Regions from separate parts of the Streptomyces sp. NPDC059224 genome, predicted to be linked through region 3. Evidence: riboswitches for the same ligand, from Rfam matches in the RefSeq annotation. Region 3 holds a riboswitch; each other region holds the start of a gene.

Region 1 (7,743 bases), on a different contig from region 3:
CGCGCGGCGATCACCGTCGGCCTGGAGACCACGCAGGTGGCCCGGGGCAGCGTGGTGTACGTGCCGGCCGGGGTGGCCCACAAGTTCCACCACATCAGCGAGGACCTGAGGGTTCTGGTCGTCTTCTCTCCGCCCGAGGCCTGACCCCTCCCTCAGGGTTCCCTAGGGGAGAGGTCAGGGGAGGACAAGGGATCGCAGCCCCCCGCCCGCCCCCCTCGCGGCTCTAGCATCGAGTGCAGGACATCGCATCGTGCGGCACGCACGAGACCGACCGCACGTGCGCAAGCGCACGGGAAAGCAGAGGGCAGGGCAATGCGAGAGATCTTCACGGGTCTGCCGTGGTGGGTGAAGTGGATCGCGGTGCCGGTCATCGCGCTGGTGGTGTTCGGCGGTCTGATCGGCTCCATCGTCGGCTTCCTGGCCTACCTGCTCTTCAAGCTGCTGATCTTCGTGGCACTGGTCGGCGGACTGATCTACGTCGTGCGGAAGTTCATGTCGAACTCCTCGTCGAAGAGCGATTGGTGAGGACCCTGGGAATCGGTGACCGGTAACAGGAATCACCGGTTCCCTCGGGGGAGGGAAGTTTCCCGCAGGGGCCGACCGGGAGCGTCGGCGGACGGTTAGAGTCGCTGACCCCCTCGCGCTCCGGGAGTGACCCTTGGCCACGCTTGACGCCCCCTCCGCACCCACGGAACACCCATCACCCCCCACTCAACGCCGGTCCAGCACACCCCCCGTGCAGCGGCCGGCCACCCCGTCCGACCCCGCGCAGTCGCACTCGGCCACCCTCATCGGCTCCGTGCAGCGTGCGATGCGACTGCTGGAGAGTGTCGCCGGACACGAACACGGCGCCCCCGCCAAACAACTGGCGCGCGAGACCGGCCTCGCGCTGCCCACCGCCTACCACCTGCTGCGCACCCTGGTCCATGAGGGCTATCTGCGCCGTGACAAGGGGCTCTTCTTCCTCGGTGAGGCCGCCGAGCGGCTGAGCAGCAGCGGGGCGCAGCAGAAACGTCGCAGCGCGGTCGTCGACACCCTCGCCCACTGGCGGGACGCGATCGGTGCGCCGGTGTACTACGCGATGTACCGGGGCGGCGAGATCGAGGTCGTGTGCGTCTCCGACTCCCCGGGCACCCCGGCGGTCGAGGAGTGGGCCGACTTCCGCGAGACGGGCCACGCCCATGCCATCGGCCAGTGCCTGCTCTTCCAACTGGACGAGAACGCCCGCCGCGATCACCTCGACCGCTACCCCCTGGGGACCCTCACCCCGTACACGGTCCGTGACAGCCACACGCTGCTGAGGCGGCTGGAGCGGACACGGCGGATGGTGCCGTTGGTGGAGCGCCAGGAGTACGCGCTGGGCACGGTGTGCGCGGCGGTCCCCATCACCGTCGGCACCACTGCGGCCACGGTGGCCATCTCCCTCCCCCTCCACCAGGCCGACCGGCTGCTTCCCGCCGCCCGGCAGCTGCAGGCGGAGGTGGGGAGGCACCTGGGCTCCCTGGCGATCGCTATCAGTATCTGAAAAATCACTCCTTGTGATCTGCTGTGTACGTTCAGCAAGATTTGACCACCATCAAAGGGATAAAACCCGGCCAGTCGGTGTCATATGACGGGGTAGGCGATGCGCGAGTCCGTACAAGCAGAAGTCATGATGAGCTTTCTCGTCTCGGAGGAGCTCTCCTTCCGCATCCCCGTGGAGTTGCGCTACGAGACCTGTGATCCGTATGCCGTGCGGCTCACTTTCCACCTGCCCGGAGACGCGCCGGTGACCTGGGCTTTCGGCCGCGAGCTGCTGATCGACGGAGTGGGCCGGCCGTGCGGGGAGGGTGATGTGCACATCGCCCCCGCCGACGCCGAGGTGCTGGGCGAGGTGCTGATCAGGCTTCAGGTCGGTGGCGACCAGGCGGTGTTCCGGTCATCGGCACCGCCACTGGTGGCATTTCTCGACCGGACCGACAAGCTGGTGCCGTTGGGGCAGGAAGGGGCGCTCGCCGACTTCGACGCCCATCTCGAAGAGGCCCTGGACCGCATCCTGGCAGAGGAGCAGAGCGCGGGCTGAAGCGTGACGGCACCGGCCGCGAGCCGCTCCGCCGAACCGCATGAGGATGCGCAGGAACGCTTCTGCGATTCTTTGGGCGGGCGGCGGAACGCTGCTGTCCGTGCGCACCGCCCTGCACCGCACACGGCCCACTCGGAGCCCTCAGTGCTTCCGGCGCCGCCCGCGCCCGCCGCGCGCCGGAGCCTGCACCGGCGCGACCGCCTCCTTGGCCGGCCGGTCGGCCGACACCACCAGGGCCGCCAGCAGCGTGGTGACGGGCACCGAGGCGACCAGGCCGATCGAACCGACCAGCGTGCGCACGATCTCCTCGGCGACCAGCTCACTGTTGGCGACGGTCGCCACGCTGCTCTGCGCGATGGAGAAGAGCAGCAGCAGCGGCAGCGCGGCGCCCGCGTAGGCCAGGACGAGAGTGTTGACGACCGAGGCGATGTGGTCGCGGCCGATGCGGATGCCTGCCCGGTACAGCCCGCGCCAGCCCATCGTCGGGTTGGCCTCGTGCAGCTCCCAGACGGCCGAGGTCTGGGTCACCGTCACGTCGTCCAGGACACCGAGGGAACCGATGATGACGCCGGCCAGCAGCAGACCACTCATGTCGATCGACGGGTACAGGCCGTGGATCAGGCCGGTGTTGTCGTCGGTGTTGCCCGTGAGCGCGGCCCAGTCGATGAACTCCGAACCGAGGACACCGATCAGACACAGTGAGATCAGCGTGCCGAGCACCGCCACCGAGGTCCGGGCCGACAGGCCGTGGCACATGTACAGGGCGATCAGCATGATCGCACTCGACCCGACCACCGCCACCAGCAGCGGATTCGAGCCCTGCAGGATGGCCGGCAGGATGAAGAGCGTCAGCACCATGAAGCTGACGGCTAGTGCGACGAGCGCCATCACACCGCGCAGCCGGCCCACCACGACGACGGCGAGCGCGAAGATCCCGGCCAGCAGCGCCATCGGGAACTTCCGGTTCACATCGGTGACCGAGTACTGCAGGTCCTTGGGCGCCGAGGGCTCGTAGGCGACCACGACCCTCTCGCCCTCGTCCAGCTGACGTGACTGGTCGGGCTGGACGATCTCGGTGAACGTACGGCCCTTGTCCTTGCCGGTGTCGACTCGGACCGTGGCCTTCTTGCAGGTGCCGTCCTCCTCCTGCTTCCCCGAGTTGCCCTCCTCGGCGGAGGTGTCGCCGGTCGAGCCGCCCCCGGAGGCGTTGACCGACTTGCAGCTGACCGAGACGACCTCGGTGACGGTGGCCTGCTGTGTCTGGCGGTCGAAGCCGACACCGGTGCGTTCGTGCGACGGGGCGCCACCGGGCCACAGCACCACGAGGCCGACCACGACCGCGGCGGTGAAGGGGATCAGGATCGCCGCGATGACCTTGCGCAGATGCTGGGAGACGGGCGCGGCGGGCCCATGGCTGTGGCTGTGCGAGTGCCCGTGTCCGCCGCCTGGCCCGGAGCCGCCCTGACCGGGTCCCTGGCCGGGTCCCTCACCGGGCGGGTGGCCGTGGGCATGGCCGTCCTCGTGACCGTGGGCGTGTCCCTGGCCGTACGGGTGGCTCTGCCCGTGGTCGTGTCCGGCACCGTCGCCCCCGTGGCCGGTTCCGCCGCCCTGCGCGGCGCCGTTGCCGCGCCTCGGGTCGGGGGGCGGGTAGGGGTGCTGCTGTGTCGTGGTCACCGCCAGATCATCGCAAGAACGGCAGGGGCCCTCTGTTCACCGCGCCCGAATTGACGCTAGCGTGGAGGCACCTTTGCACACGCGGGAGCTCGGAGCACCGGGCTGAGAGGGCGCTGACCTCCGTATTCGCGATGTTTCACGTGGAACGAGCAATGTTCCACAGGAAACGCCGCCCGACGGAAGCCGCTGCGTCGACCGCCGAACCTGTTACCGGGTAATGCCGGCGTAGGGAGTAGGTCTCATGACCAACAAGGACGTACGCACGCCTGCCTCCAGCCAGGACGAACAGCCCATTGCGGGTGAACCGTCCAGGGAGGCCGGGAAGTCCATCGGCTGGCACAAGGGGTATGTCGAGGGCTCGCGCCCCGACCTTCGGGTGCCGGTCCGTCAGGTGCATCTCACCAACGGGCAGTCGGTCACGCTCTACGACACCTCCGGTCCGTACACCGATCCGGCCGTCGAGACCGACGTCCGCAGGGGCCTGTCGCCGCTGCGGGAGAACTGGATCATCGGCCGGGGGGACACCGCGGAGTACGCGGGCCGCCCCGTCCGCCCCGAGGACGACGGGATCAAGCACACCTCGCCGCGGGGCGGGCTGCGCAACCTGGACGCGGTCTTCCCCGGCCGCCCCCGCCAGCCGCGTCGCAGCCGGGACGGCGAGGCGGTCACGCAACTGGCGTACGCCCGCCGGGGCGAGGTCACCCCGGAGATGGAGTACGTGGCCATCCGCGAGAACGTCTCCCCCGAGGTCGTCCGTGAGGAGATCGCGGCGGGACGGGCCGTGCTGCCGGCCAACGTCAACCACCCGGAGATCGAGCCGATGATCATCGGCAAGCGGTTCCTGGTGAAGGTCAACGCCAACATCGGCAACTCGGCGGTGACCTCCTCGATCGAGGAGGAGGTGGAGAAGATGACCTGGGCGACCCGCTGGGGCGCCGACACGGTCATGGATCTGTCCACCGGGCGCAACATCCACACCACCCGCGAGTGGGTGCTGCGCAACTCCCCCGTCCCCATCGGCACGGTGCCGCTCTACCAGGCTCTGGAGAAGGCCGACGGCAGGGCCGAGGAGCTGACCTGGGAGATCTACAAGGACACGGTGATCGAACAGGCCGAGCAGGGTGTGGACTACATGACCGTCCACGCGGGTGTGCGGCTGCCGTACGTGCCGCTCACCGCCAACCGCAAGACCGGTATCGTCTCGCGCGGCGGCTCGATCATGGCGGCCTGGTGTCTGGCGCACCACAAGGAATCGTTCCTGTACGAGAACTTCGAGGAACTCTGCGAGATCCTCGCCGCCTACGACGTCACGTACTCGCTGGGCGACGGCCTGCGCCCCGGCTCGATCGCGGACGCCAATGACGAGGCCCAGTTCGCTGAGTTGCGCACGCTCGGGGAACTCAACCGCATCGCCAGGCGTTTCCACGTACAGACGATGATCGAGGGCCCGGGCCACGTCCCGATGCACAAGATCAAGGAGAACATCGACCTTCAGCAGGAGATCTGCGATGAAGCTCCGTTCTATACGCTCGGTCCGCTGACCACGGACGTCGCGCCGGCGTACGACCACATCACCTCCGGCATCGGTGCCGCGATGATCGCCTGGTGGGGTACGGCGATGCTGTGCTACGTCACGCCCAAGGAGCACCTGGGCCTGCCCAACCGGGACGACGTCAAGACCGGCGTGATCACCTACAAGATCGCCGCCCACGCGGCCGACCTCGCCAAGGGGCACCCCGGCGCGCAGGAATGGGACGACGCGCTGTCCGATGCCCGCTTCGAGTTCCGGTGGGAGGACCAGTTCAACCTCGCCCTGGACCCGGACACCGCCCGTGAGTTCCACGACGAGACGCTCCCGGCGGAGCCGGCGAAGACGGCCCACTTCTGCTCGATGTGCGGGCCGAAGTTCTGCTCGATGAAGATCAGTCAAAGCATCACAGAGCGGTTCGGTGGTGCGGCGGCCGAGGGGGCGTCACCGGAGGAGGTCGCGGAGGGGATGCTCCAGAAGTCGAAGGAGTTCGCGGCCGGCGGGAACCGGGTGTACCTGCCGCTCGCCGACTGACCTCCGGGCGGTGCCCGCGGTCGGCTGATCCGGGCACCGCCTGTCGCACCGCTCATCCACGACCGCCCTCGGCCGCTGTCACATGCCACGCCTATGGTTCCTCGAAACAGCGGGAGCATGATCGGTGCAGTTCGGGAGGCATGATGCGCGATGTCGATCAGACGGTGAACGTGTCCTTCGCGGAGGGATGGGACCTTGTCTCCCGGACCGTGGTCCACCCGCTCTCGCGTTCCGAGGCCGGGACACGGGACCGTGCGGGGAAGCCCTATGTGATGGTGCACTGGCTGGAGGGCCATGCCTCACCGGTCGAGGTGCACCTGGTGGCCTGGGGCGATTCTCACGTGGGCGCATGGGCCTACGACGATCAGGATCGGCGGACCATGGAGGGGGACTGGCGCCTGCTGGAACCCGGGCGCCTGTTCCTGCGCCACCTCGGGGGATGGCGCTATGACACCGAGGAGCAGGCCGAGTTCGCTCCCGAAGCCGGGCGCACCTATGTGGATCTTTTTCCGAACGGAAAGGGGCGCAGGGTGAGCGAGCCGGAAGGGGACAGAGGACCGTCACGCCACATGCTCGCGGACATTCCCGAAGAGAAGCGATGGCGTGCGAGAGAGGCGTTCGGTGTATACGGGGTCAGGCAGTTGCTCCTGTCGCAGCCGTTGCCGTCGGGACGGCAGCCGGAGTTCTCGGACGCTACCGAGAGCGAGACCGACGCCTGGCGCGCACACCGTGTCGTCGATGGCCGTCCTTCCCCCTGGTCGCCTCCGCGTCCGGCCCGACCAGCCCATCTCGACGAGTTGTTCGAGCCGGGTACACGTATCGCGACGAGCTTCGAGCCGGAGATGACGGTCAGCACGATCCGGGACATCGCGGCCCTTCGCCTGCCCAGCGGCAGGCTGGTCGTCGCGGATCCGCTCACCGGGGGCCACGGCGCCGGCCGCGAGCTGTCCGAGCGGATCCCTCCGGACGAGTACCTCCTGCAGGCTGCTGTGGTTGCCTACGAAAGGAGGTACGAGGACATGCGCACCCCTGTGAAGGAGGATGTCGCCGTCCGTCTCCTGCTGGGGGAAGAGCCGGCCGCTTCGTGGGAGCTGGCGTTGGCGGAGGAGGACGACGTCAGACTGTTGCGTGAGGACGAGATATTCGGCTTCGACACGGACGGCGCTGCGGGAGCCTTCGCCGATGCCTCGGGGTGGGAAGAACTCGCGGACAAGTACCGGCGCTACCTCGTGGAGCAGGAGGACAACGCCGGAGAGACCGTCAGCGACGGGTACATGCGCACCACGGACGAGGCAACCGGCAGTGACCTCGTGTCCTTCTACACCGGCGGGGACGGCACGTATCCCGTGTGGCTGGGACGTGCGAGCACGGGAAAGCCGGTGAGTGTCGTGGTCGTGGTCAGCTATCTGCCCGACCTGCGGCTGCTCTGAGCGATCCGGGTCCCGACGGGCCCGTGCGGCCTGTCGCACGGGGCATGGTCGGCGACGGCGCCTGTCACGCGGTTCGGGGCGGCGAGGTCGGGCGGTGCGGTGGCGATGAGGCAGATGGTGACCGCTCGTCCGCCGTCCGCGCTCACCGCGGGGCGGGTGTTGACGCCTGCCCCGTCGCTCTCATGGGCGGAGATGAAACCACCGCAGGAGAGCGGCATCCTGCGCAACCCCAGCCCGTAGGTGCCCTCGGGCATCACCGACCGGGGAGGACATCCGCGCCGCGCGCGTGACCGGGTATCCGGCCTGCGCCCCCGGCCGGGGGGCGCAAGCCGGGCTATTCCGGCTGGTGTTCCGGGCCTCCGAAGTCCGGGCTGGTGTAGTCCGGGCTGGTGAAGCTCGGCCGGGAGGCTGGGGCTGTGCCGTCGTCGGTGCTGAAACCGGGACGGTCGTAGCCCAGGCGCGGCATCCGGCTCCCCGGACCCGAGGGGGTCGTACGGCGCAGTTCGGCCGTGCCG
Region 2 (7,743 bases), on a different contig from region 3:
ACTTATAGACCTGTGAGTCTCCCGGGGTTGCTGATGCCTCACCTCGCGATGCGTCAACTCCCCTTCAAGCCCCCCGCAGTTATGCACTCAGTAAGGACAAACGTGTCCATATCCCGCCGCAGTGCACGTCGTTCCGTGCGCATCCTGGGTGTCGCCGCCGCGTCGGCCGCGCTGACGCTGGGCGTCTCCGGTTCCGCGCTCGCGTGCAACATCTCCGATTTCTCCGCCGAGGCCACCTGCGACGGCACCAACGGTGTCATCAACGTCAAGGACATCGACGCCTCCGGTACTTCGGCCACCATCACGGTCTTCCTGGAGAGCAACGGCGCCGACGCCAACCAGGTCGGCACCGCCCAGACCGTCAAGGGGTCCCGCGCGGGCACCACGGTCACCTTCTCCGAGGCCTGGAAGCCGAACGCGGAGTACCGCGTTCACGTCAAGGTCGACAGCGGCAAGATCCAGATCGACAAGGACATCACGCCCAACCTGACGACCCCGTCGACGGCGTGCAAGTCCGACGAGAGCGCCAGCCCCTCCCCGTCGGATTCGGCCACGCCGGCTCCGACGGAGTCCGCGTCCACCCCGGCCGAGTCCGACTCCCCGGCCCCGTCGGCCTCGGAGAGCAGCAGCACCGCCCCCGCGGGCGCGTCGGACAACGCCCCGTCCCCGGCGGTCGGTGAGTCGAACCTCGCCGAGACCGGTGCCAACTCCAACACCGGCCTGATCGCCGGCGTCGCGGGCGCGCTCGTCGTGGTCGGTGGCGGCGCCGTGTGGTTCGGCATGCGCCGTCGTGGGGCGAACAGCGGAAGCTGACGCACCAGCCGCGGTACTGCATCTCTTCGCACACCGTCGAGGCCCGTCCCCGCATCCCCGGGGGACGGGCCTCGGCCGTGCTCCAGGCCGTCAGCCCAGTACGACGGTCTCCGCCGCGTCGAACTCGACGCCCACCGTGTCCCCGGCCGCCGGCGCCTCCCGCAGCGCGCAGGCCGCCGCCAGGCGCGGGCCGCCGTCCCGGGGCTGGAGGTGGACGGTGACATGGGTGCCCTGGAAGGTGCGCGCGGTCACCGCGCAGGGCAGCCCCTCGCCGGCCGCCACCAGTCGCACGCCCGCGGGCCGCACCAGGACGGTGCGCGGCCCCTGTGGCGCGTTCCCGGGCACCGGGAGCTTCCCCCACGGCGTCACCGCGACCGCCCCCTGGACGGTCGCCGGGACCACGTTGTCGAAGCCGAGGAAGCGCGCCACGAACGCGTCGGCGGGCCGCTGCCAGACATCGAGGGGGGTGCCGGACTGGGCGATCCGTCCGTCCCGCATCACCACCACCCGGTCGGCCAGCGCGAAGGCCTCGCCCTGGTCGTGCGTGACCGCGAGCACGGTCGTACCCAGCCGCCCGAACAGCTCGCGCAGTTCGACCACCAGCCGCTCCCGCAGCGAGCGGTCGAGCTGTCCCAGCGGTTCGTCGAGCATCAGCAGCCTGGGCCGGGGCGCCAGTGCCCGGGCGAGCGCCACCCGCTGCTGCTCACCACCGGAGAGCCCGGCCACCGCCCGCCCGGCCGCCCCCGGCAGCCCGACCAGCTCCAGCAGCTCACCGACCCGCTCGGCCTGCCGGTCCTTGCCCGCACCGCGCATCCGGAGCCCGAAGGCCACGTTCCCGCCCACGTCACGCTGCGGGAACAGCTGATGGTCCTGGAACATCAGCCCGACCCCGCGCTGATGCGCCGGTACCCGCGCCTGGTCCTGCCCGTCGAGCAACACCCGGCCCGCATCGGGCGGTTGCAACCCCGCCACCACCCGCAGCAGCGTCGACTTGCCGCTCCCGCTCGGCCCGAGCACACACACCACCTCGTGCTCGGCGACCTTGAGGTCCACGGCGTCGAGCACGGCCCGCCCGCCGAACCGCACGGTGGCCTGCTCCAGTTCGAGAAGCGGCATCAGAACTCCCCCGTCCGGTCGGTCCGCAGCCGTTCCAGCACCAGCAGCGCCACCGCGCACACCACCATCAGAATCGTGGAAAGGGCCATCGCCTGGCCGTAGTTGAGATCGCCGGGGCGGGACAGCAGCCGCGCCACGGCCACCGGCAGGGTCGGGTTGTCCGGCCGGGCGATGAACACCGTGGCCCCGAACTCCCCGAGCGACACCGCGAAGGCGAAGCCCGCCGCGACCAGCAGCGCCCGGCGCACCATCGGCAGATCGACCTCCCGCCACACCCGCCACGGCGAGGCCCCGAGCACGGCCGCCGCCTCCCGCAGCCGTTCGTCCACGGCACGCAGCACGGGCAGCATGGTGCGGACCACGAACGGCACCCCGACCAGCGCCTGCGCGAGCGGCACCAGGATCCAGGACTGCCGCAGATCCAGTGGCGGCCTGTCGAGCGCGATCAGGAACCCGAAGCCGACCGTCACCGCGGACACCCCGAGCGGCAGCATCAGCAGCGCGTCGAAGCCCCGAACCAGCCGCCCCGCGTCCCGCCGGGCCAGCGCGGCGGCGGCCAGCCCGCCGATCACCACGGCGACGGCGGTCGCGGCGACGGCGTACTCGAGGGAATTGACCACCGACTGGACGGGCGCGACCAGGAAGGTGCCCCCGTCGGCGTCGCCCAGCGCCCGGTAGTAGCCGAATCCCCCGTCGAGCGACCGCCGCACCAGCACCGCCAGCGGCAGCACGAGGAGTACGGCGACGGTCGCGAGGACGCCCGTGAGCAGCGCCCACTGCCCGGCCCCACGCGGCCGGCGCGCCGTCACCGACGGGTCCACCAGCCGCAGCGCACTCTCCCGCCGCCGTACCGTCCACGCGTGCACGGCGAGGATCGCGCCGACCGCCACGAACTGCACGATCGTCAGGACGGCGGCCGTGGCGAGGTCGAAGATCTCGGAGGTCTGCCGGTAGATCTCCACTTCGAGGGTGGAGAAGGTCGGTCCGCCGAGGATCTGCACCACACCGAAGGACGTGAAGGTGAACAGGAAGACCATCAGCGCGGCGGCGGCCACGGCGGGCGCCAGCGCCGGCAGGGTGACCTTCCGCCAGGCGCCGAACGGCGAGACGCCCAGCATCCGCGCGGCTTCCTCCTGCCGCGGGTCCAGTTGCGCCCACAGTCCGCCCACGGTCCGTACGACGACCGCGTAGTTGAAGAAGACGTGCGCGACCAGGATCGCCCAGACAGTGGTGTCCAGTCGTACGCCCCACAGCTCGTCCAGCAGGCCGCCGCGGCCGACCAGCGCCAGGAACGCCGTACCGACCACCACCGTCGGCAGCACGAAGGGCACCGTCACCACGGCCCGCAGTACCTGTCTGCCCGGAAAGTCCAGGCGGGCGAAGACATAGGCGGCCGGCAGCGCCACCAGCAGGGTGAGCCCGGTGGAGGCGAGCGCCTGCCAGGTGGTGAACCACAGGACGTGCCGGATGTCCGACTGGCCGACGACATCGGCGATCCGCCCGAGCCGCCACCCCCCGTCGGTCTTCAGCCCGCGCGTGACGATCGCCGCGACCGGCCAGGCGAAGAAGACGGCGAAGAACGCGACGGGCACGGCCATCAGGCCGAGCCGCGCCGCGCTGCCGCGCCCGCCCGCTACTTGAGTACGAGTGAGGTCCACGTCTTGACCCACTGGTCACGGTTGGCGGCGATCTTCTCGGGCGCCATGGTCTCGGGGTCCTGGGCGGCGGGCCCGTACTTCGTGAACTCGGCGGGCACGGCCGCCCCCTTGAGGACCGGATACACGAACATGTTCAACGGCATGTCCTCCTGGAACTCCTTGGAGACCAGGAAGTCGATGAGCGCCTTGCCGCCCTTGGTGTTCCCGGCGTTGCTCAGCAGCCCGGCGAACTCGATCTGCCGGAAGCAGGTGCCGGTCGCGACGCCGGTGGGCGCGGTGCTCGGCTTCGGGTCGCCGTAGATGACCTCGGCGGGCGGGGAGGAGGCGTACGACACGACGAGCGGCCGGTCGCCCTTGGCCTTCTTCCCGCCGGCCGAGCCGGAGAACTCCTCGTTGTAGGCCTGCTCCCAGCCGTCGACGACCTTGACGCCGTTGTCCTTGAGCTTCTTCCAGTAGCCCTGCCATCCGCCGTCGCCGTACTGGGCGGCGCTGCCGAGCAGGAATCCCAGGCCCGGCGAGGAGGTGGCCGCGTTCTCCGTGACGAGGAGGTTCTTGTACTGCGGCTTGACGAGGTCGGCGTAGGAGGCGGGCGGGGTCAGCCTGTGCTCGCTGAAGTAGGCCTTGTCGTAGTTGACGCAGATGTCGCCGTAGTCGACGGGCGTGACCCGGTGCTTGGCGGCGTCGAGCTGGTAGCCGGCGCCGACCCGGTCCAGCCCCTTGGCCTCGTACGGCTGGAAGAGCCCGTTGTCGAGGGCCCTGGACAGCAGGGTGTTGTCGACGCCGAAGAAGACGTCGCCCTGCGGGTTGTCCTTGGTGAGGACGGCCTTGTTGACGGCCTGACCTGCGTCGCCGTCCTTGAGGACGTGCACCTTGTAGCCGGACCGCTTCTCGAAGTCCTGGAGCACGTTCTTGGAGACGGCCCACGAGTCGTGGCTGACCAGGGTGACGGTCCTGGAGTCCGCGGCATCGCCGGAGGACGACCCGCACGCGGACAGCGTGACGAGACCGAGCCCGACGGCCGCGGCCAAGAAGGTCTTGGTGTGCACTGGTGTTTTCCTCCTGGGGTGGACCAGGAAGAGACGCGGCCCCACCCGGTGGAACCACCCGGGCAGGGCACAACAGCTTGAGTGATGACCGAACTTCCTACCCAGAATGACCTGGGCGAGGTTCAGAGGGTCTGCGGCCCGATTGCCGCACTCTCAGCGCTGTGGCGCTCCCCTGTCGGAATATGAAAATGTGTCCCGATCCTACCGCTCGGTCGCCGCGAGCTGACCGCATGCCCCGTCGATCTCCTGCCCGCGGGTGTCCCGGACGGTGACGGGCACACCGTGCGCGGCGATCGCCTCGACGAACGCCTTCTCGTCCTCGGGCCGGGAGGCGGTCCACTTCGAGCCCGGTGTCGGGTTCAGCGGGATGAGGTTGACGTGCACGGGCTTGCCCTTGAGCAGGCGGCCCAGCCGGTCGCCCCGCCACGCCTGGTCGTTGATGTCCCGGATGAGGGCGTACTCGATCGACAGCCGACGCCCGCTCTTCTCGACGTACTCGAACCCCGCGTCGAGGACCTCGCGCACCTTCCACCGGGTGTTCACGGGGACCAGGGTGTCGCGCAGTTCGTCGTCGGGGGCGTGCAGGGAGATCGCCAGCCGGCACTTGAGGCCCTCGTCGGCGAACCGGTGGATGGCCGGCACGAGCCCGACCGTCGACACGGTGATCCCGCGCTGGGACAGGCCCAGGCCGTCCGGGGCCGGGTCGGTCAGCGCGCGGATGGCGGTGACGACGCGCTTGTAGTTGGCGAGGGGCTCGCCCATGCCCATGAACACGATGTTGGAGAGCCGCGCCGGGCCGCCCGGCACGTCCCCGTCCCTGAGCGCCCGCATCCCGTCCACGATCTGGTGGACGATCTCGGCGGCGGACAGGTTCCGGTCCAGGCCCGCCTGGCCGGTCGCGCAGAACGGGCAGTTCATCCCGCACCCCGCCTGTGAGCTGATGCACATGGTCACCCGGTCCGGGTAGCGCATCAGCACGGACTCCACGAGCGTGCCGTCGAACAGCCGCCACAGCGTCTTGCGTGTCGTCCCCTCGTCGGTCGACAGATGCCGCACGACGGTCATCAGCTCGGGGAACAACGCGTCCCGCAGCCGGTCCCGGGAGCCGGCCGGAATGTCCGTCCACTGCTCGGGCTCGTGCGTGTACCGCGCGAAGTAGTGCTGCGAGAGCTGCTTGGCGCGGAACGGCTTCTCACCGATCTCGGCCACCGCGTCCTTGCGCTCGGCGGGCGTGAGGTCGGCGAGATGCCGCGGCGGCTTCTTGGCTCCGCGCGGCGCGACAAAGGTAAGTTCTCCGGGCTTAGGCATGGCGCTACCAGTGTCGCAGATCCAATCGGGTGACCTGGGGCGGGCGCTCGCCACGCCTGCCGTCGGCAGGGTCACCTGTCATCGCCGAGCGGCACGGGACGACCCAGGGACGGCCCGGCGGAGATCGCTCGTCGGCTGTCGGCCACTCACCGAGCCGGCCCTTGACCTGACGGTTGCGGGCGGTGCGCCGGAGGACCTCCCCGTCCACCAGGGCCTTGGCTTGCGGTAACCAGGGCCTTGGCTTCCTGACCGGGCTGCCGCCGGCAGAGAAAGGCCCGGGTCTCCGTCAGGAGGACGCCGGTAAGCGTGAATCACACCATTCATCCATATCCTGCATCCATGAATATCGACTACGCGGCAGTGTTCCAGGCACTGCCGGGCGCAGTCGCTCTGCTGACTCCCGATCTGGTCTTCGCCGACGCCAACCTCGCGTGGCTGCGCCAGGCCGGACGCAGCCGCGACCAGGTGGTGGGCCGCTACCTCTTCGACGCCTTCCCCGGCAGCCCGCAGGACCCGGCAGCCTCCAGCGCCCGCCACCTGGAGACATCCCTGCGCGCGGTCCTGGCCAACCGCGAGATCGACATGGACCTGCAGCGCTACGACGTGGAATCCGCGCAGCGCCCCGGCCATTGGGAGGAACGCTACTGGAGCTCGGTCAACGCGCCCCTCTTCGCGCCCGACGGCCACATCGCCCTGGTGATCCACCGCGTCGAGGAAGTCACTGAACTCCTGCGCGCCACCAGCCGGCCGGACGGCTCACGCCGGCTCGAGGCCGAGCTCTTCAGCCGGATGCGGCAGCTGCACGAAGTGAACGAGCGCCTGCGTCGCGCCCATGCCCGTGAGCGTGAGGTCGCCCTCGCCCTGCAGCGCGCCATGCTCCCCGTTCCGCCCCCGATCGGCCATCACCGGTACGCCGTCCGCTACCGGCCCGCGGTCGGCTCCCTCAATGTCTGCGGCGACTGGTACGACCTGGTCCAACTCCAGGACGGCGACAAGATCGCCGTGGCAGTGGGCGATGTCGTCGGCCACGGCCTGGAGGCCGCGGGCATCATGGGTCGGCTCCGCAGCGCCCTGTCCGCCACCTCCCTGGTCGCCACCGGCCCCGCCCAGGCCCTCGAGGTCCTCGGCCGGTACGCGCATTGCGTCACCGGCGCCGAGTCGACCACGGCGGTGACCGCCTTCGTCGACTTCAGCCGCCACCTCATCACCTACTCCAGCGCCGGCCACCCCCCTCCGGTCCTTCTTCGCGGCGACGGCACTGTGGAGTTGTTGGACCGGGCGACCGATCCGCCGCTGGATGCCGTCCTCGAGTCCAGCCCGCGGCCGGAAGCCACCACCGCCTTCACCGACGGCGGCACCCTCCTGCTCTACACCGACGGCCTCATCGAACGCCGCCACCAGGACATCGACACCGGACTCGGCCAACTCACCGACGCCCTGATCCGCCACAGGGAACTCACCACCCCCGAAGCACTCGCCGATGCCGTGATGAACGACCTGATCCCCGCCGAAGGCGTCACAGACGACACCGCCCTGGTCGTCGTCAGCCTGTGAGGGTGTCTCAGTGCTCGCACGGCAGTTCTCCGCCCGCCGATGCGGCACAGGACCCGCCCGCACACATGCCTGACGGGGCGGAAAGACGCCTGCCTGATTTACGACATCCGGAGCCGCGCCGGCTGCTCCCTCGTTCGAGTGGTATGGGGACCAGCACGGATGACCAGCGGAGACCCGCTTGCGAGAGCACGGCTTTCCTGGGAGCCGGGGATGGTGATCCCCGCTCGGATGACCGTGCGGAACGCCTG
Region 3 (7,743 bases):
GGTCCTGAAGCGTCGTATCCACCCCGCGAGTGTACGAGCCCCAGCCGAAACCCCCACAGGTGAGACAGATTTCCCCACGGACTACGACACACCTGTGACGCGCCGGGCACGGGCCGGTGGCTCAGAAGGCGGGGCGTTCGGGGTCCAGGACGGCCAGGCCCTCCGCGGGGGAGGACGCCTGCGCGAAGTGACGGAACGGGATCCGGCCGGCCAGCCGGGCCAGCCGTCCCGCCTCCACCCCGGCCCGCATGGCGGACGCCATCCGTTCCGGATCCTGTGCCCGGGTCACCGCGGACGCCAGCATCACTCCCGCGCAGCCCAGCTCCATCGCCAGCGCCACGTCGGAGGCCGTACCGGCTCCCGCGTCCAGAATCACCGGCACGCGCGCGTGCTCGACGATCAGCCGGAAGTTGTGCGGGTTGCGGATCCCGAGCCCCGACCCGATCGGCGACCCCAGCGGCATCACCGCGGCGCACCCGACGTCCTCCAGCTTCCGGGCCAGCACCGGATCGTCGTTGGTGTACGGCAGCACCGTGAACCCGTCGTCGACCAGGGTCTCGGCCGCGTCGAGGAGCTCGATCGGGTCGGGCAGCAAGGTCCGCTCGTCGGCGATGACCTCCAGCTTGACCATCGAGGTCCCCAGCGCCTCCCGGGCCAGCCGGGCGGTCAGCACGGCCTCCCCGGCGGTGAAGCAGCCGGCAGTGTTGGGCAGCACCCGGATCCCGAGCCGCTCCAGGACCGACAGCACGGACCCCCGTACCCCCGGATCCACCCGGCGCATCGCGACCGTCGTCAGCTCGGTACCGGACGCGACCAGCGCCCGCTCCAGCACCTCCAGGCTGGGCGCACCCCCGGTCCCCATGATCAGCCGGGACGAGAAGGCGGTACCCCCGAGCAGGAACGGATCGTCGGCCATGGCTCAGCCTCCCTGTACGGCGGTCAGGACTTCCACCCGGTCACCCTCGGCGAGCGCCGTACCCGGCCACTCCCCGCGCGGTACGACGGTCTCGTTGACCGCCGCGGCCACCCCCGACGGCGCGGCCGTCAGGGACTTCACGAGCGTGTCGAGAGCGGTGCCCGGGGTGACCTCCCGGCGCTCCCCGTTGACGGAGATGTTCATGCGGTCTGCTCCAGGAGTGCGCCGGGGACGGGGCCGAAACGCTTCGGCGTGAAGGGACGGACGGCTTCGGGCAGCTCACCGCCGGTCAGCAGCTCCGCCATCACGTCCCCCGTGACCGGTGTGAGCAGCACCCCGTTGCGGTGGTGACCGGTGGCCAGCAGCAGCCCGTCCAGGCGGGTCGGCCCGAGCAGCGGCGCGTTGTCGGGGGAGCCGGGGCGCAGCCCGGCCCGGGTCTCGGTCAGCGGCAGCTCGGTGATGCCGGGCACCAGCTCGTGCGCGTCGCGCAGCAGCTCGTACACGCCCCCCGCGGTGACCGTGGTGTCCCAGCCCAGCTCCTCGCTGGTCGCCCCCACGACCAGCTCGCCGTTCTCCCGGGGCACCAGGTAGAGATGGCCACCGCGCACCACGGCCCGTACGGTCCTGCTGAGGAACGGCGCGTACGCCGCGGGCACGGTCAGCCGCAGCACCTGCCCCTTCACGGGCCGCACCGGCGGCAGCACGTCCTCCGGGACCCCCGCCAGCCGCCCGCTCAGGCTGCCGGCGGCGAGCACCACCCGGTCCGCGGCCAGCAGGTCGCCCGCGCGCGTGACGGCGCCGGTGGCCCGCTCCCGCACCACCTCCAGGCGCTCGGCCCAGTCGCGGTGGAAGACCACCCCGGCCCGCTCGCACGCGGCCACCAGCGCGGCCGCCAGCCGGCGCGGGTCGATCTGGTGGTCGCCGTCGACCCGCAGCCCGCCGCGCACACCCGGCGCGAGCATCGGCTCCAGACGCCGGCACTCCCGCCCGGACAGCCACTCGGAGTCCAGCCCCGACCGCTGCTGGAGGGCGTGCAGCTCGCGCAGGTGCGCCCGGTCGTCGGCGTCCAGCGCGACCGCGAGTGTGCCGCAGCGCCGGTAGCCGAGGTCGTGGCCGGTGAGCTCGGTGAGCTCGGCGGCGAAGTCGGGGTAGCGGCGGGCGGAGGTGAGGTTCAGCCCCAGCAGGGTCTGCTCGCCGTAGTGCAGTTCGGTGACCGCGGCCAGCATCCCCGCCGCGACCTGCGCGGCCCCGCCGCCGGGCTCGGGGTCGGCCACGGCGGTGACGAGCCCGCGCTGCGCGGACCGCCAGGCCGTGACCAGGCCGATGATTCCGCCCCCGATGACGAGGACGTCGGACGTATGTGCGGACATGGGCGTCCAGCCCCTCCCTTCGCCGGCATGACCCGGATCAGGTTCGTACGGTCGGAGGCCGCCAGCCTCCCTCTCAGCCCGGTGCGTCCGGGCTCCCGCGTGTGCTTCCCGGCCACCCTAGCCCGCGCGGCTCCGCCCCGGTAGGACGGCCTGCCCGGGTGGTGTGGAACAGGTCACCCAGCACGCCCCCTGACTGACTCTTTGTCAGTTGTCTATCGTTCTTGTCTATGGTGATCAGGTGAGCGAGCAGACGCAGCGACGAGGCACGTCACCGACGCGGCGCGTGGTCGTCGTCGGCGCCGGCATGGCCGGGGTGCAGACCGCCGTGGCCCTGCGCGAACAGGGCTTCACCGGCAGCGTCACCCTGATCGGGGCCGAGCCGCACCAGCCCTACGACCGGCCGCCGCTCTCCAAGGCGGTGCTGCTCGGCAAGGCGGAGGGCTCTGCCTTCGAGGTCGACTTCGAGGCGCTCGGCATCGAGCTGGCGCTGGGCCGCGACGCCCTCGGCGTGCGCCCCGCCGACCGCGAGCTGGACACCGAGGCCGGACCGGTGCCGTACGACGTCCTGGTGCTCGCCACCGGCGCCGAGCCGATCACGCTGCCCGGCACCGAGGGCGTGCCCGGCGTCCATCTGCTGCGCACCCTGGACGACGCCGAGCGGCTGCGGCCCGTGCTCGCCCGGCAGCACGACATCGTGGTGGTCGGCGCGGGCTGGATCGGCGCCGAGTTCGCCACCGCCGCGCGGGAGGCGGGCTGCGCGGTGACCGTCGTGGAGGCCGCCGACCGCCCGCTCGCGGGAGCGCTCCCGGCCGAGGTGGCCGCGCCGATGACCGGCTGGTACGCCGACAGCGGCGCCGAGCTGCGCACGCACGCGCGCGTGGCGCGGGTCGAGCCCGGCGCGGTGGTGCTCGACGACGGCTCGCGGGTGCCCGCGGGTGCCGTCGTGGTCGGCATCGGAGCCCGCCCCGCCACCGCCTGGCTGGCCGGCTCCGGCATCGGCCTGGGCCGGCACGGCGAGGTGCTCGCCGACGACCGGCTGCGCACCGGCGTCCCGGACGTCTACGCGGTCGGCGACTGCGCCTCCTTCCCCTCCGGCCGCTACGGCGAACGCCTGCTGGTCCACCACTGGGACAACGCCCTCCAGGGCCCGCGCACGGTGGCCGCGGGCATCCTCGGCGAGTCGGACGCGGTCTACGACCCGGTGCCGTACTTCTGGTCGGAGCAGTTCGGCCGCTTCGTGCAGTACGCCGGCCACCACGCCGTCGCCGACCGCATGATCTGGCGCGGCGACCCGTCCGGCCCGTCCTGGAGCGTGTGCTGGCTCCGCGAGAACCGCCTGGTCGCTCTGCTGGCGGTGGGCCGCCCGCGCGACCTGGCGCAGGGCCGCCGCCTGATCGAGGCGGGGCGCCGGATGGACGCCGAGGCGTTGTCAGACCCGGCCCGCCCTCTGAAGAACGCGACTGCGGAGCCCCTCTAGAGGCGCTGGGGGGGACGGCGCGACAGGCCGCGGCCGAACGGCCACCGATCGCACCCCACCCGCCGAAACGCCTACCCTTGACCCTGTGACCGAGATTGACGCAAAGACCGATGCTCTCGTCCCCGCCTGGCTCACCGTCCCCGACATCGCAGAGATGCTGGACGTCGAGGTGACGCGCGTGCGGCAGCTGGTCAAGGAGGGCCAGCTCATCGCCGTCCGCCGTGGTGAGAACAGGGCACTGCACGTCCCCGCCGCCTTCATCGACGGGGACAAGGTCGTCAAGGGCCTGTCCGGAACCCTGACGCTCCTGCGGGACGACGGCTTCACGGACGAAGAGATTCTGGAGTGGCTCTTCACGCCCGACGAGACCCTGCCCGGCACCCCCGCGCAGGCGCTCAGCGAGAATCGCGGCACGGAGGTGAAGCGCCGCGCCCAGGCGCTCGCCGTCTGAGCCGAGCCGGTACCGACACAACGGGGGACACCGAATGACCGACACCGCCCGCGCCCAGCTGGCCGACGCCCGTCTCTACCTGTGCACGGACGCCCGTAAGGAGCAGGGTGACCTCGCCGGTTTCCTGGACGCGGTCCTGGCGGGCGGTGTCGACATCGTGCAGCTGCGCGACAAGGGCATGGAGGCCGCCGAGGAGCTGGAGCACCTCGCCGTGTTCGCCGACGCCTGCGCCCGGCACGGCAAACTGCTCGCGGTCAACGACCGCGCGGACGTGGCCCACGCGGCCGGCGCCGATGTGCTCCACCTCGGCCAGGGGGACCTGCCGGTCCCGGCCGCCCGGGCGATCCTCGGCCCGGACGTCCTGGTCGGCCGCTCCACGCACGCCGAGTCCGAGGCCGCCGCGGCCGCCGTCCAGGACGGCGTGGACTACTTCTGCACCGGCCCCTGCTGGCCCACTCCCACCAAGCCCGGCCGCCCCGCACCAGGCCTCGGCCTGGTGCGGTACACCGCCGCGCTGGGCACCGACCGTCCCTGGTTCGCGATCGGCGGCATCGACCTGGACAACCTCGACCAGGTGCTGGACGCCGGCGCCCGCCGGGTGGTCGTGGTCCGCGCGCTCACCGCGGCCGACGACCCGGGCGCCGCGGCCGCCGAATTCGCGAAGCGACTGCGGTCGGTCGGCTAGCCGTCCGACACGGGCGTCCGGAAACTTGTCCAGTATCCGGACACGGGGCCGACAATCCGGGGTAAATCTCCGGAGTCCGGTTGGGTGACCGTCCGCCCCTGACTAACCTGCGGGTATGGCCCTCGGAACCGCATCCACCAGGACTGACCGCGCACGCACCGTGCGTGACATGCTCGCCTCCGGCAAGACCACGTACTCGTTCGAGTTCTCGGCGCCGAAAACCCCCAAGGGCGAGCGGAACCTGTGGAGCGCGCTCCGGAGGGTCGAGGCGGTTGCCCCCGACTTCGTCTCCGTGACCTACGGCGCCGGCGGCTCCACCCGCGCGGGCACGGTCAAGGAGACCCAGCAGATCGTCGCCGACACCACGCTCACCCCGGTCGCCCACCTCACCGCGGTCGACCACTCCCTGGCCGAACTGCGCAACATCATCGGCCAGTACGCGGACGCCGGGATCCGCAACATGCTCGCCGTGCGCGGCGACCCGCCCGGCGACCCCATGGGGGAGTGGGTGGCGCATCCGCAGGGCCTGACCTACGCGGCCGAACTGGTCCGGCTCATCAAGGAGTCGGGCGACTTCTGCGTGGGCGTCGCCGCCTTCCCGGAGATGCACCCGCGCTCGGGCGACTGGGACACCGACGTCCGGCACTTCGTCGACAAGTGCCGTGCGGGCGCCGACTACGCCATCACCCAGATGTTCTTCCGGCCCGAGTCCTACCTTCGCCTTCGCGACCGGGTCGGCGCGGCCGGCTGTGAGACTCCGGTGATTCCGGAAATCCTGCCCGTCACCAGTGTGAAGATGCTGGAACGACTGCCCAAACTCAGCAACGCTTCCTTCCCGGACGCCCTGAAAGAGCGGATCCTCGCAGCCAAAGACGATCCGGCGGCGGTACGCTCCATCGGTATCGAGTTCGCCACGGAGTTCTGTGCGCGGCTGCTGGCCGAGGGCGTCCCCGGACTGCACTTCATCACGCTCAACAGCTCCACGGCGACGCTGGAGATCTACGAGAACCTTGGCCTGCACCATCCCCCGCGGGCCTAGACCGGCCGCACCGGAGTAGGACACACTGCGTAGCGGACACTGGGAGAGGGGCGTACATGGGCTGGACGGTCCTCTACGTAGCGTTCGGCATCGTCGCGTTGTGGTTGCTGGGCGAGGTGCTGCTGCAGTACAAGGCGCGGCTGCGCTGGCGGCTGCTCGCCTTCGCCGGCTTCCTCGGCGTCGTCTTCGGTGTCCTGATTCCGTCGGTGATCGTCATCGGGGTGGGCGCGATCGCCTTCGCGCTCGGCCAGACCTACGTCACGCTGTCGTTCCGCCGCGGCTTCGAGGCCGGCTGGGCGGTCAAGCGCCCCGGCGCGGACCACGAGGGCGGCCTGCTGACCAAGCGCCGCCGCGGTGGGCCGGACGAGGACCCGGGCCCGGAGGCCACCGACCCGGACGCGGCCGACGGCGCCTACCCCGACGAGCGGGCCGCCTACGTCACCGGCGGCACCCCGTCCTACGGCGGCGACGACTACGACCGCGACGACGTGTTCTCCTCGGCCCGCCCCGCCGAGCCCACCGCGGCCGAGTCCACGGCGGTGTACGAGCCGCAGCCGGTGCCCGACGACACCGGCTCCTACGGCATATACAACGAGCCCGGCTACGCCACCGCCGGCGACCCCGCCTACGCGAGCGCCGGCCAGGACCAGACGTACGCCGCCCAGGGCACCGACCAGAACTACGCCTACGACTACTCCGGCTACGGGCAGCAGCAGTACGGCTATGACACCGGCGCCCAGCAGCAGTACGCCAACTACTCCGACCCGTACATCGGCAACCAGACCTACGGCGGCACCGGGTACGACCAGTCGTACGGCACCCAGCAGTACGACCAGCAGGGCTACGTCCAGGACCAGTACGGCAACGGCGGCTACGGCGAGACCCCCGCGGGCGGTGTCTGGGTCCCGCAGCAGCGTGCCGACGAGACCTACGGCGGCGAACTCCCGCAGGAGCAGCAGTACCCCTACCAGGGCGACGGGCAGGACCCGCAGCAGAGCCGGCCCGGCACCGGGTACGACGAGCAGTACCGTTTCTGAGGGTCCGGCCCGGTTCTGTCCGGGCCGCACCTCACTGCGAGCCGCGGAACTCCGGTCCCTCGACGATCAGTCCGGCCACCAGCGCTCCCGACATCCCGGCGTGCGGAAGTCCGCCGCCGGGGTGCGACCAGCCGCCCACGGTGAACAGACCTGACAGGCCGGTGGTGTTGGCCGGCCAGAGCAGCCCACCGGCGCCGGCCGCCAGCGCGGGCGGCGGGACCGCCCCGCCCGTCGCGCCGGTCTCCGCCGCGATGTCCGCCGGGGTGCGCACCTCCTGCCACAGGAGGCGGTCGCGCAGGCCGGGCACGGCACGCTCGGCGACCGTGACCATCCGCTCCGCCAGACCGGGACCGTCGCTCCCGGCGGGCACCGTCGAGACCAGCGCGACCGCCTCGTGCCCGGCGTCCGGGACCAGGGCCGGGTCGTCGGGCCGCAGCACCGTCACCGTCCCGGGCACGGCCGGCGCCGACCCGAACAGGCCGTCCAGCTCCGCGGTACCGTCCGCCGCGTGCACAACGGTCCGGTGAGCGGTCCCGGCAGGCCGCCCGCCGCGCAGCGCCAGCAGCACGGTGAGCCGGCTCGGCAGCCCCCGCCGGGGCACGGGGCCCGCGTCGGCCCGCGCCGGGACCCGGCCCAGCGCCTGCGGTGGCACGCCCGCCACCACGAAGTCGGCGTCGGCCGTGGCTCCGTCGGAGAACTCCACCCCGGCCGCCCGGCCGTCCTTCTCCAGGACCCCGGTGGCCTCTGCGCCGAACACGAACTCGACCC

Evidence for each region. Region 3 has a riboswitch for thiamine pyrophosphate ahead of thiO (glycine oxidase ThiO). Riboswitches for the same ligand answer to the same signal wherever they lie in the genome.
Region 1: linked by a shared signal. The riboswitch ahead of thiC (phosphomethylpyrimidine synthase ThiC) and the one ahead of thiO (glycine oxidase ThiO) in region 3 are both predicted to bind thiamine pyrophosphate.
Region 2: linked by a shared signal. The riboswitch ahead of ACFXI4_RS26675 (thiamine ABC transporter substrate binding subunit) and the one ahead of thiO (glycine oxidase ThiO) in region 3 are both predicted to bind thiamine pyrophosphate.

What each region holds. Positions count from the first base shown of each region.
Region 1 is NZ_JBHZAN010000013.1:174,956-182,698, reverse strand. It holds gene ACFXI4_RS16385 (cupin domain-containing protein) at 1-144, shown strand, start outside; gene ACFXI4_RS16380 (DUF5326 family protein) at 313-525, shown strand; gene ACFXI4_RS16375 (IclR family transcriptional regulator C-terminal domain-containing protein) at 737-1,525, shown strand; gene ACFXI4_RS16370 (SsgA family sporulation/cell division regulator) at 1,625-2,062, shown strand; gene ACFXI4_RS16365 (YibE/F family protein) at 2,204-3,736, opposite strand; TPP riboswitch at 3,808-3,985, shown strand; gene thiC (phosphomethylpyrimidine synthase ThiC) at 3,978-5,798, shown strand; gene ACFXI4_RS16355 (DUF4241 domain-containing protein) at 6,071-7,228, shown strand; gene ACFXI4_RS16350 (hypothetical protein) at 7,563-7,743, opposite strand, start outside.
Region 2 is NZ_JBHZAN010000024.1:120,736-128,478, reverse strand. It holds gene ACFXI4_RS26690 (LAETG motif-containing sortase-dependent surface protein) at 82-813, shown strand; gene ACFXI4_RS26685 (ABC transporter ATP-binding protein) at 904-1,929, opposite strand; gene ACFXI4_RS26680 (ABC transporter permease) at 1,929-3,527, opposite strand; gene ACFXI4_RS26675 (thiamine ABC transporter substrate binding subunit) at 3,563-4,633, opposite strand; TPP riboswitch at 4,710-4,817, opposite strand; gene rlmN (23S rRNA (adenine(2503)-C(2))-methyltransferase RlmN) at 4,835-5,941, opposite strand; gene ACFXI4_RS26665 (PP2C family protein-serine/threonine phosphatase) at 6,281-7,495, shown strand.
Region 3 is NZ_JBHZAN010000009.1:94,919-102,661, reverse strand. It holds gene pknB (Stk1 family PASTA domain-containing Ser/Thr kinase) at 1-22, opposite strand, end outside; gene ACFXI4_RS11730 (thiazole synthase) at 122-916, opposite strand; gene thiS (sulfur carrier protein ThiS) at 920-1,120, opposite strand; gene thiO (glycine oxidase ThiO) at 1,117-2,286, opposite strand; TPP riboswitch at 2,284-2,395, opposite strand; gene ACFXI4_RS11715 (NAD(P)/FAD-dependent oxidoreductase) at 2,525-3,763, shown strand; gene ACFXI4_RS11710 (Rv2175c family DNA-binding protein) at 3,849-4,214, shown strand; gene thiE (thiamine phosphate synthase) at 4,249-4,899, shown strand; gene metF (methylenetetrahydrofolate reductase [NAD(P)H]) at 5,015-5,938, shown strand; gene ACFXI4_RS11695 (hypothetical protein) at 5,995-6,975, shown strand; gene ACFXI4_RS11690 (phytoene desaturase family protein) at 7,007-7,743, opposite strand, start outside.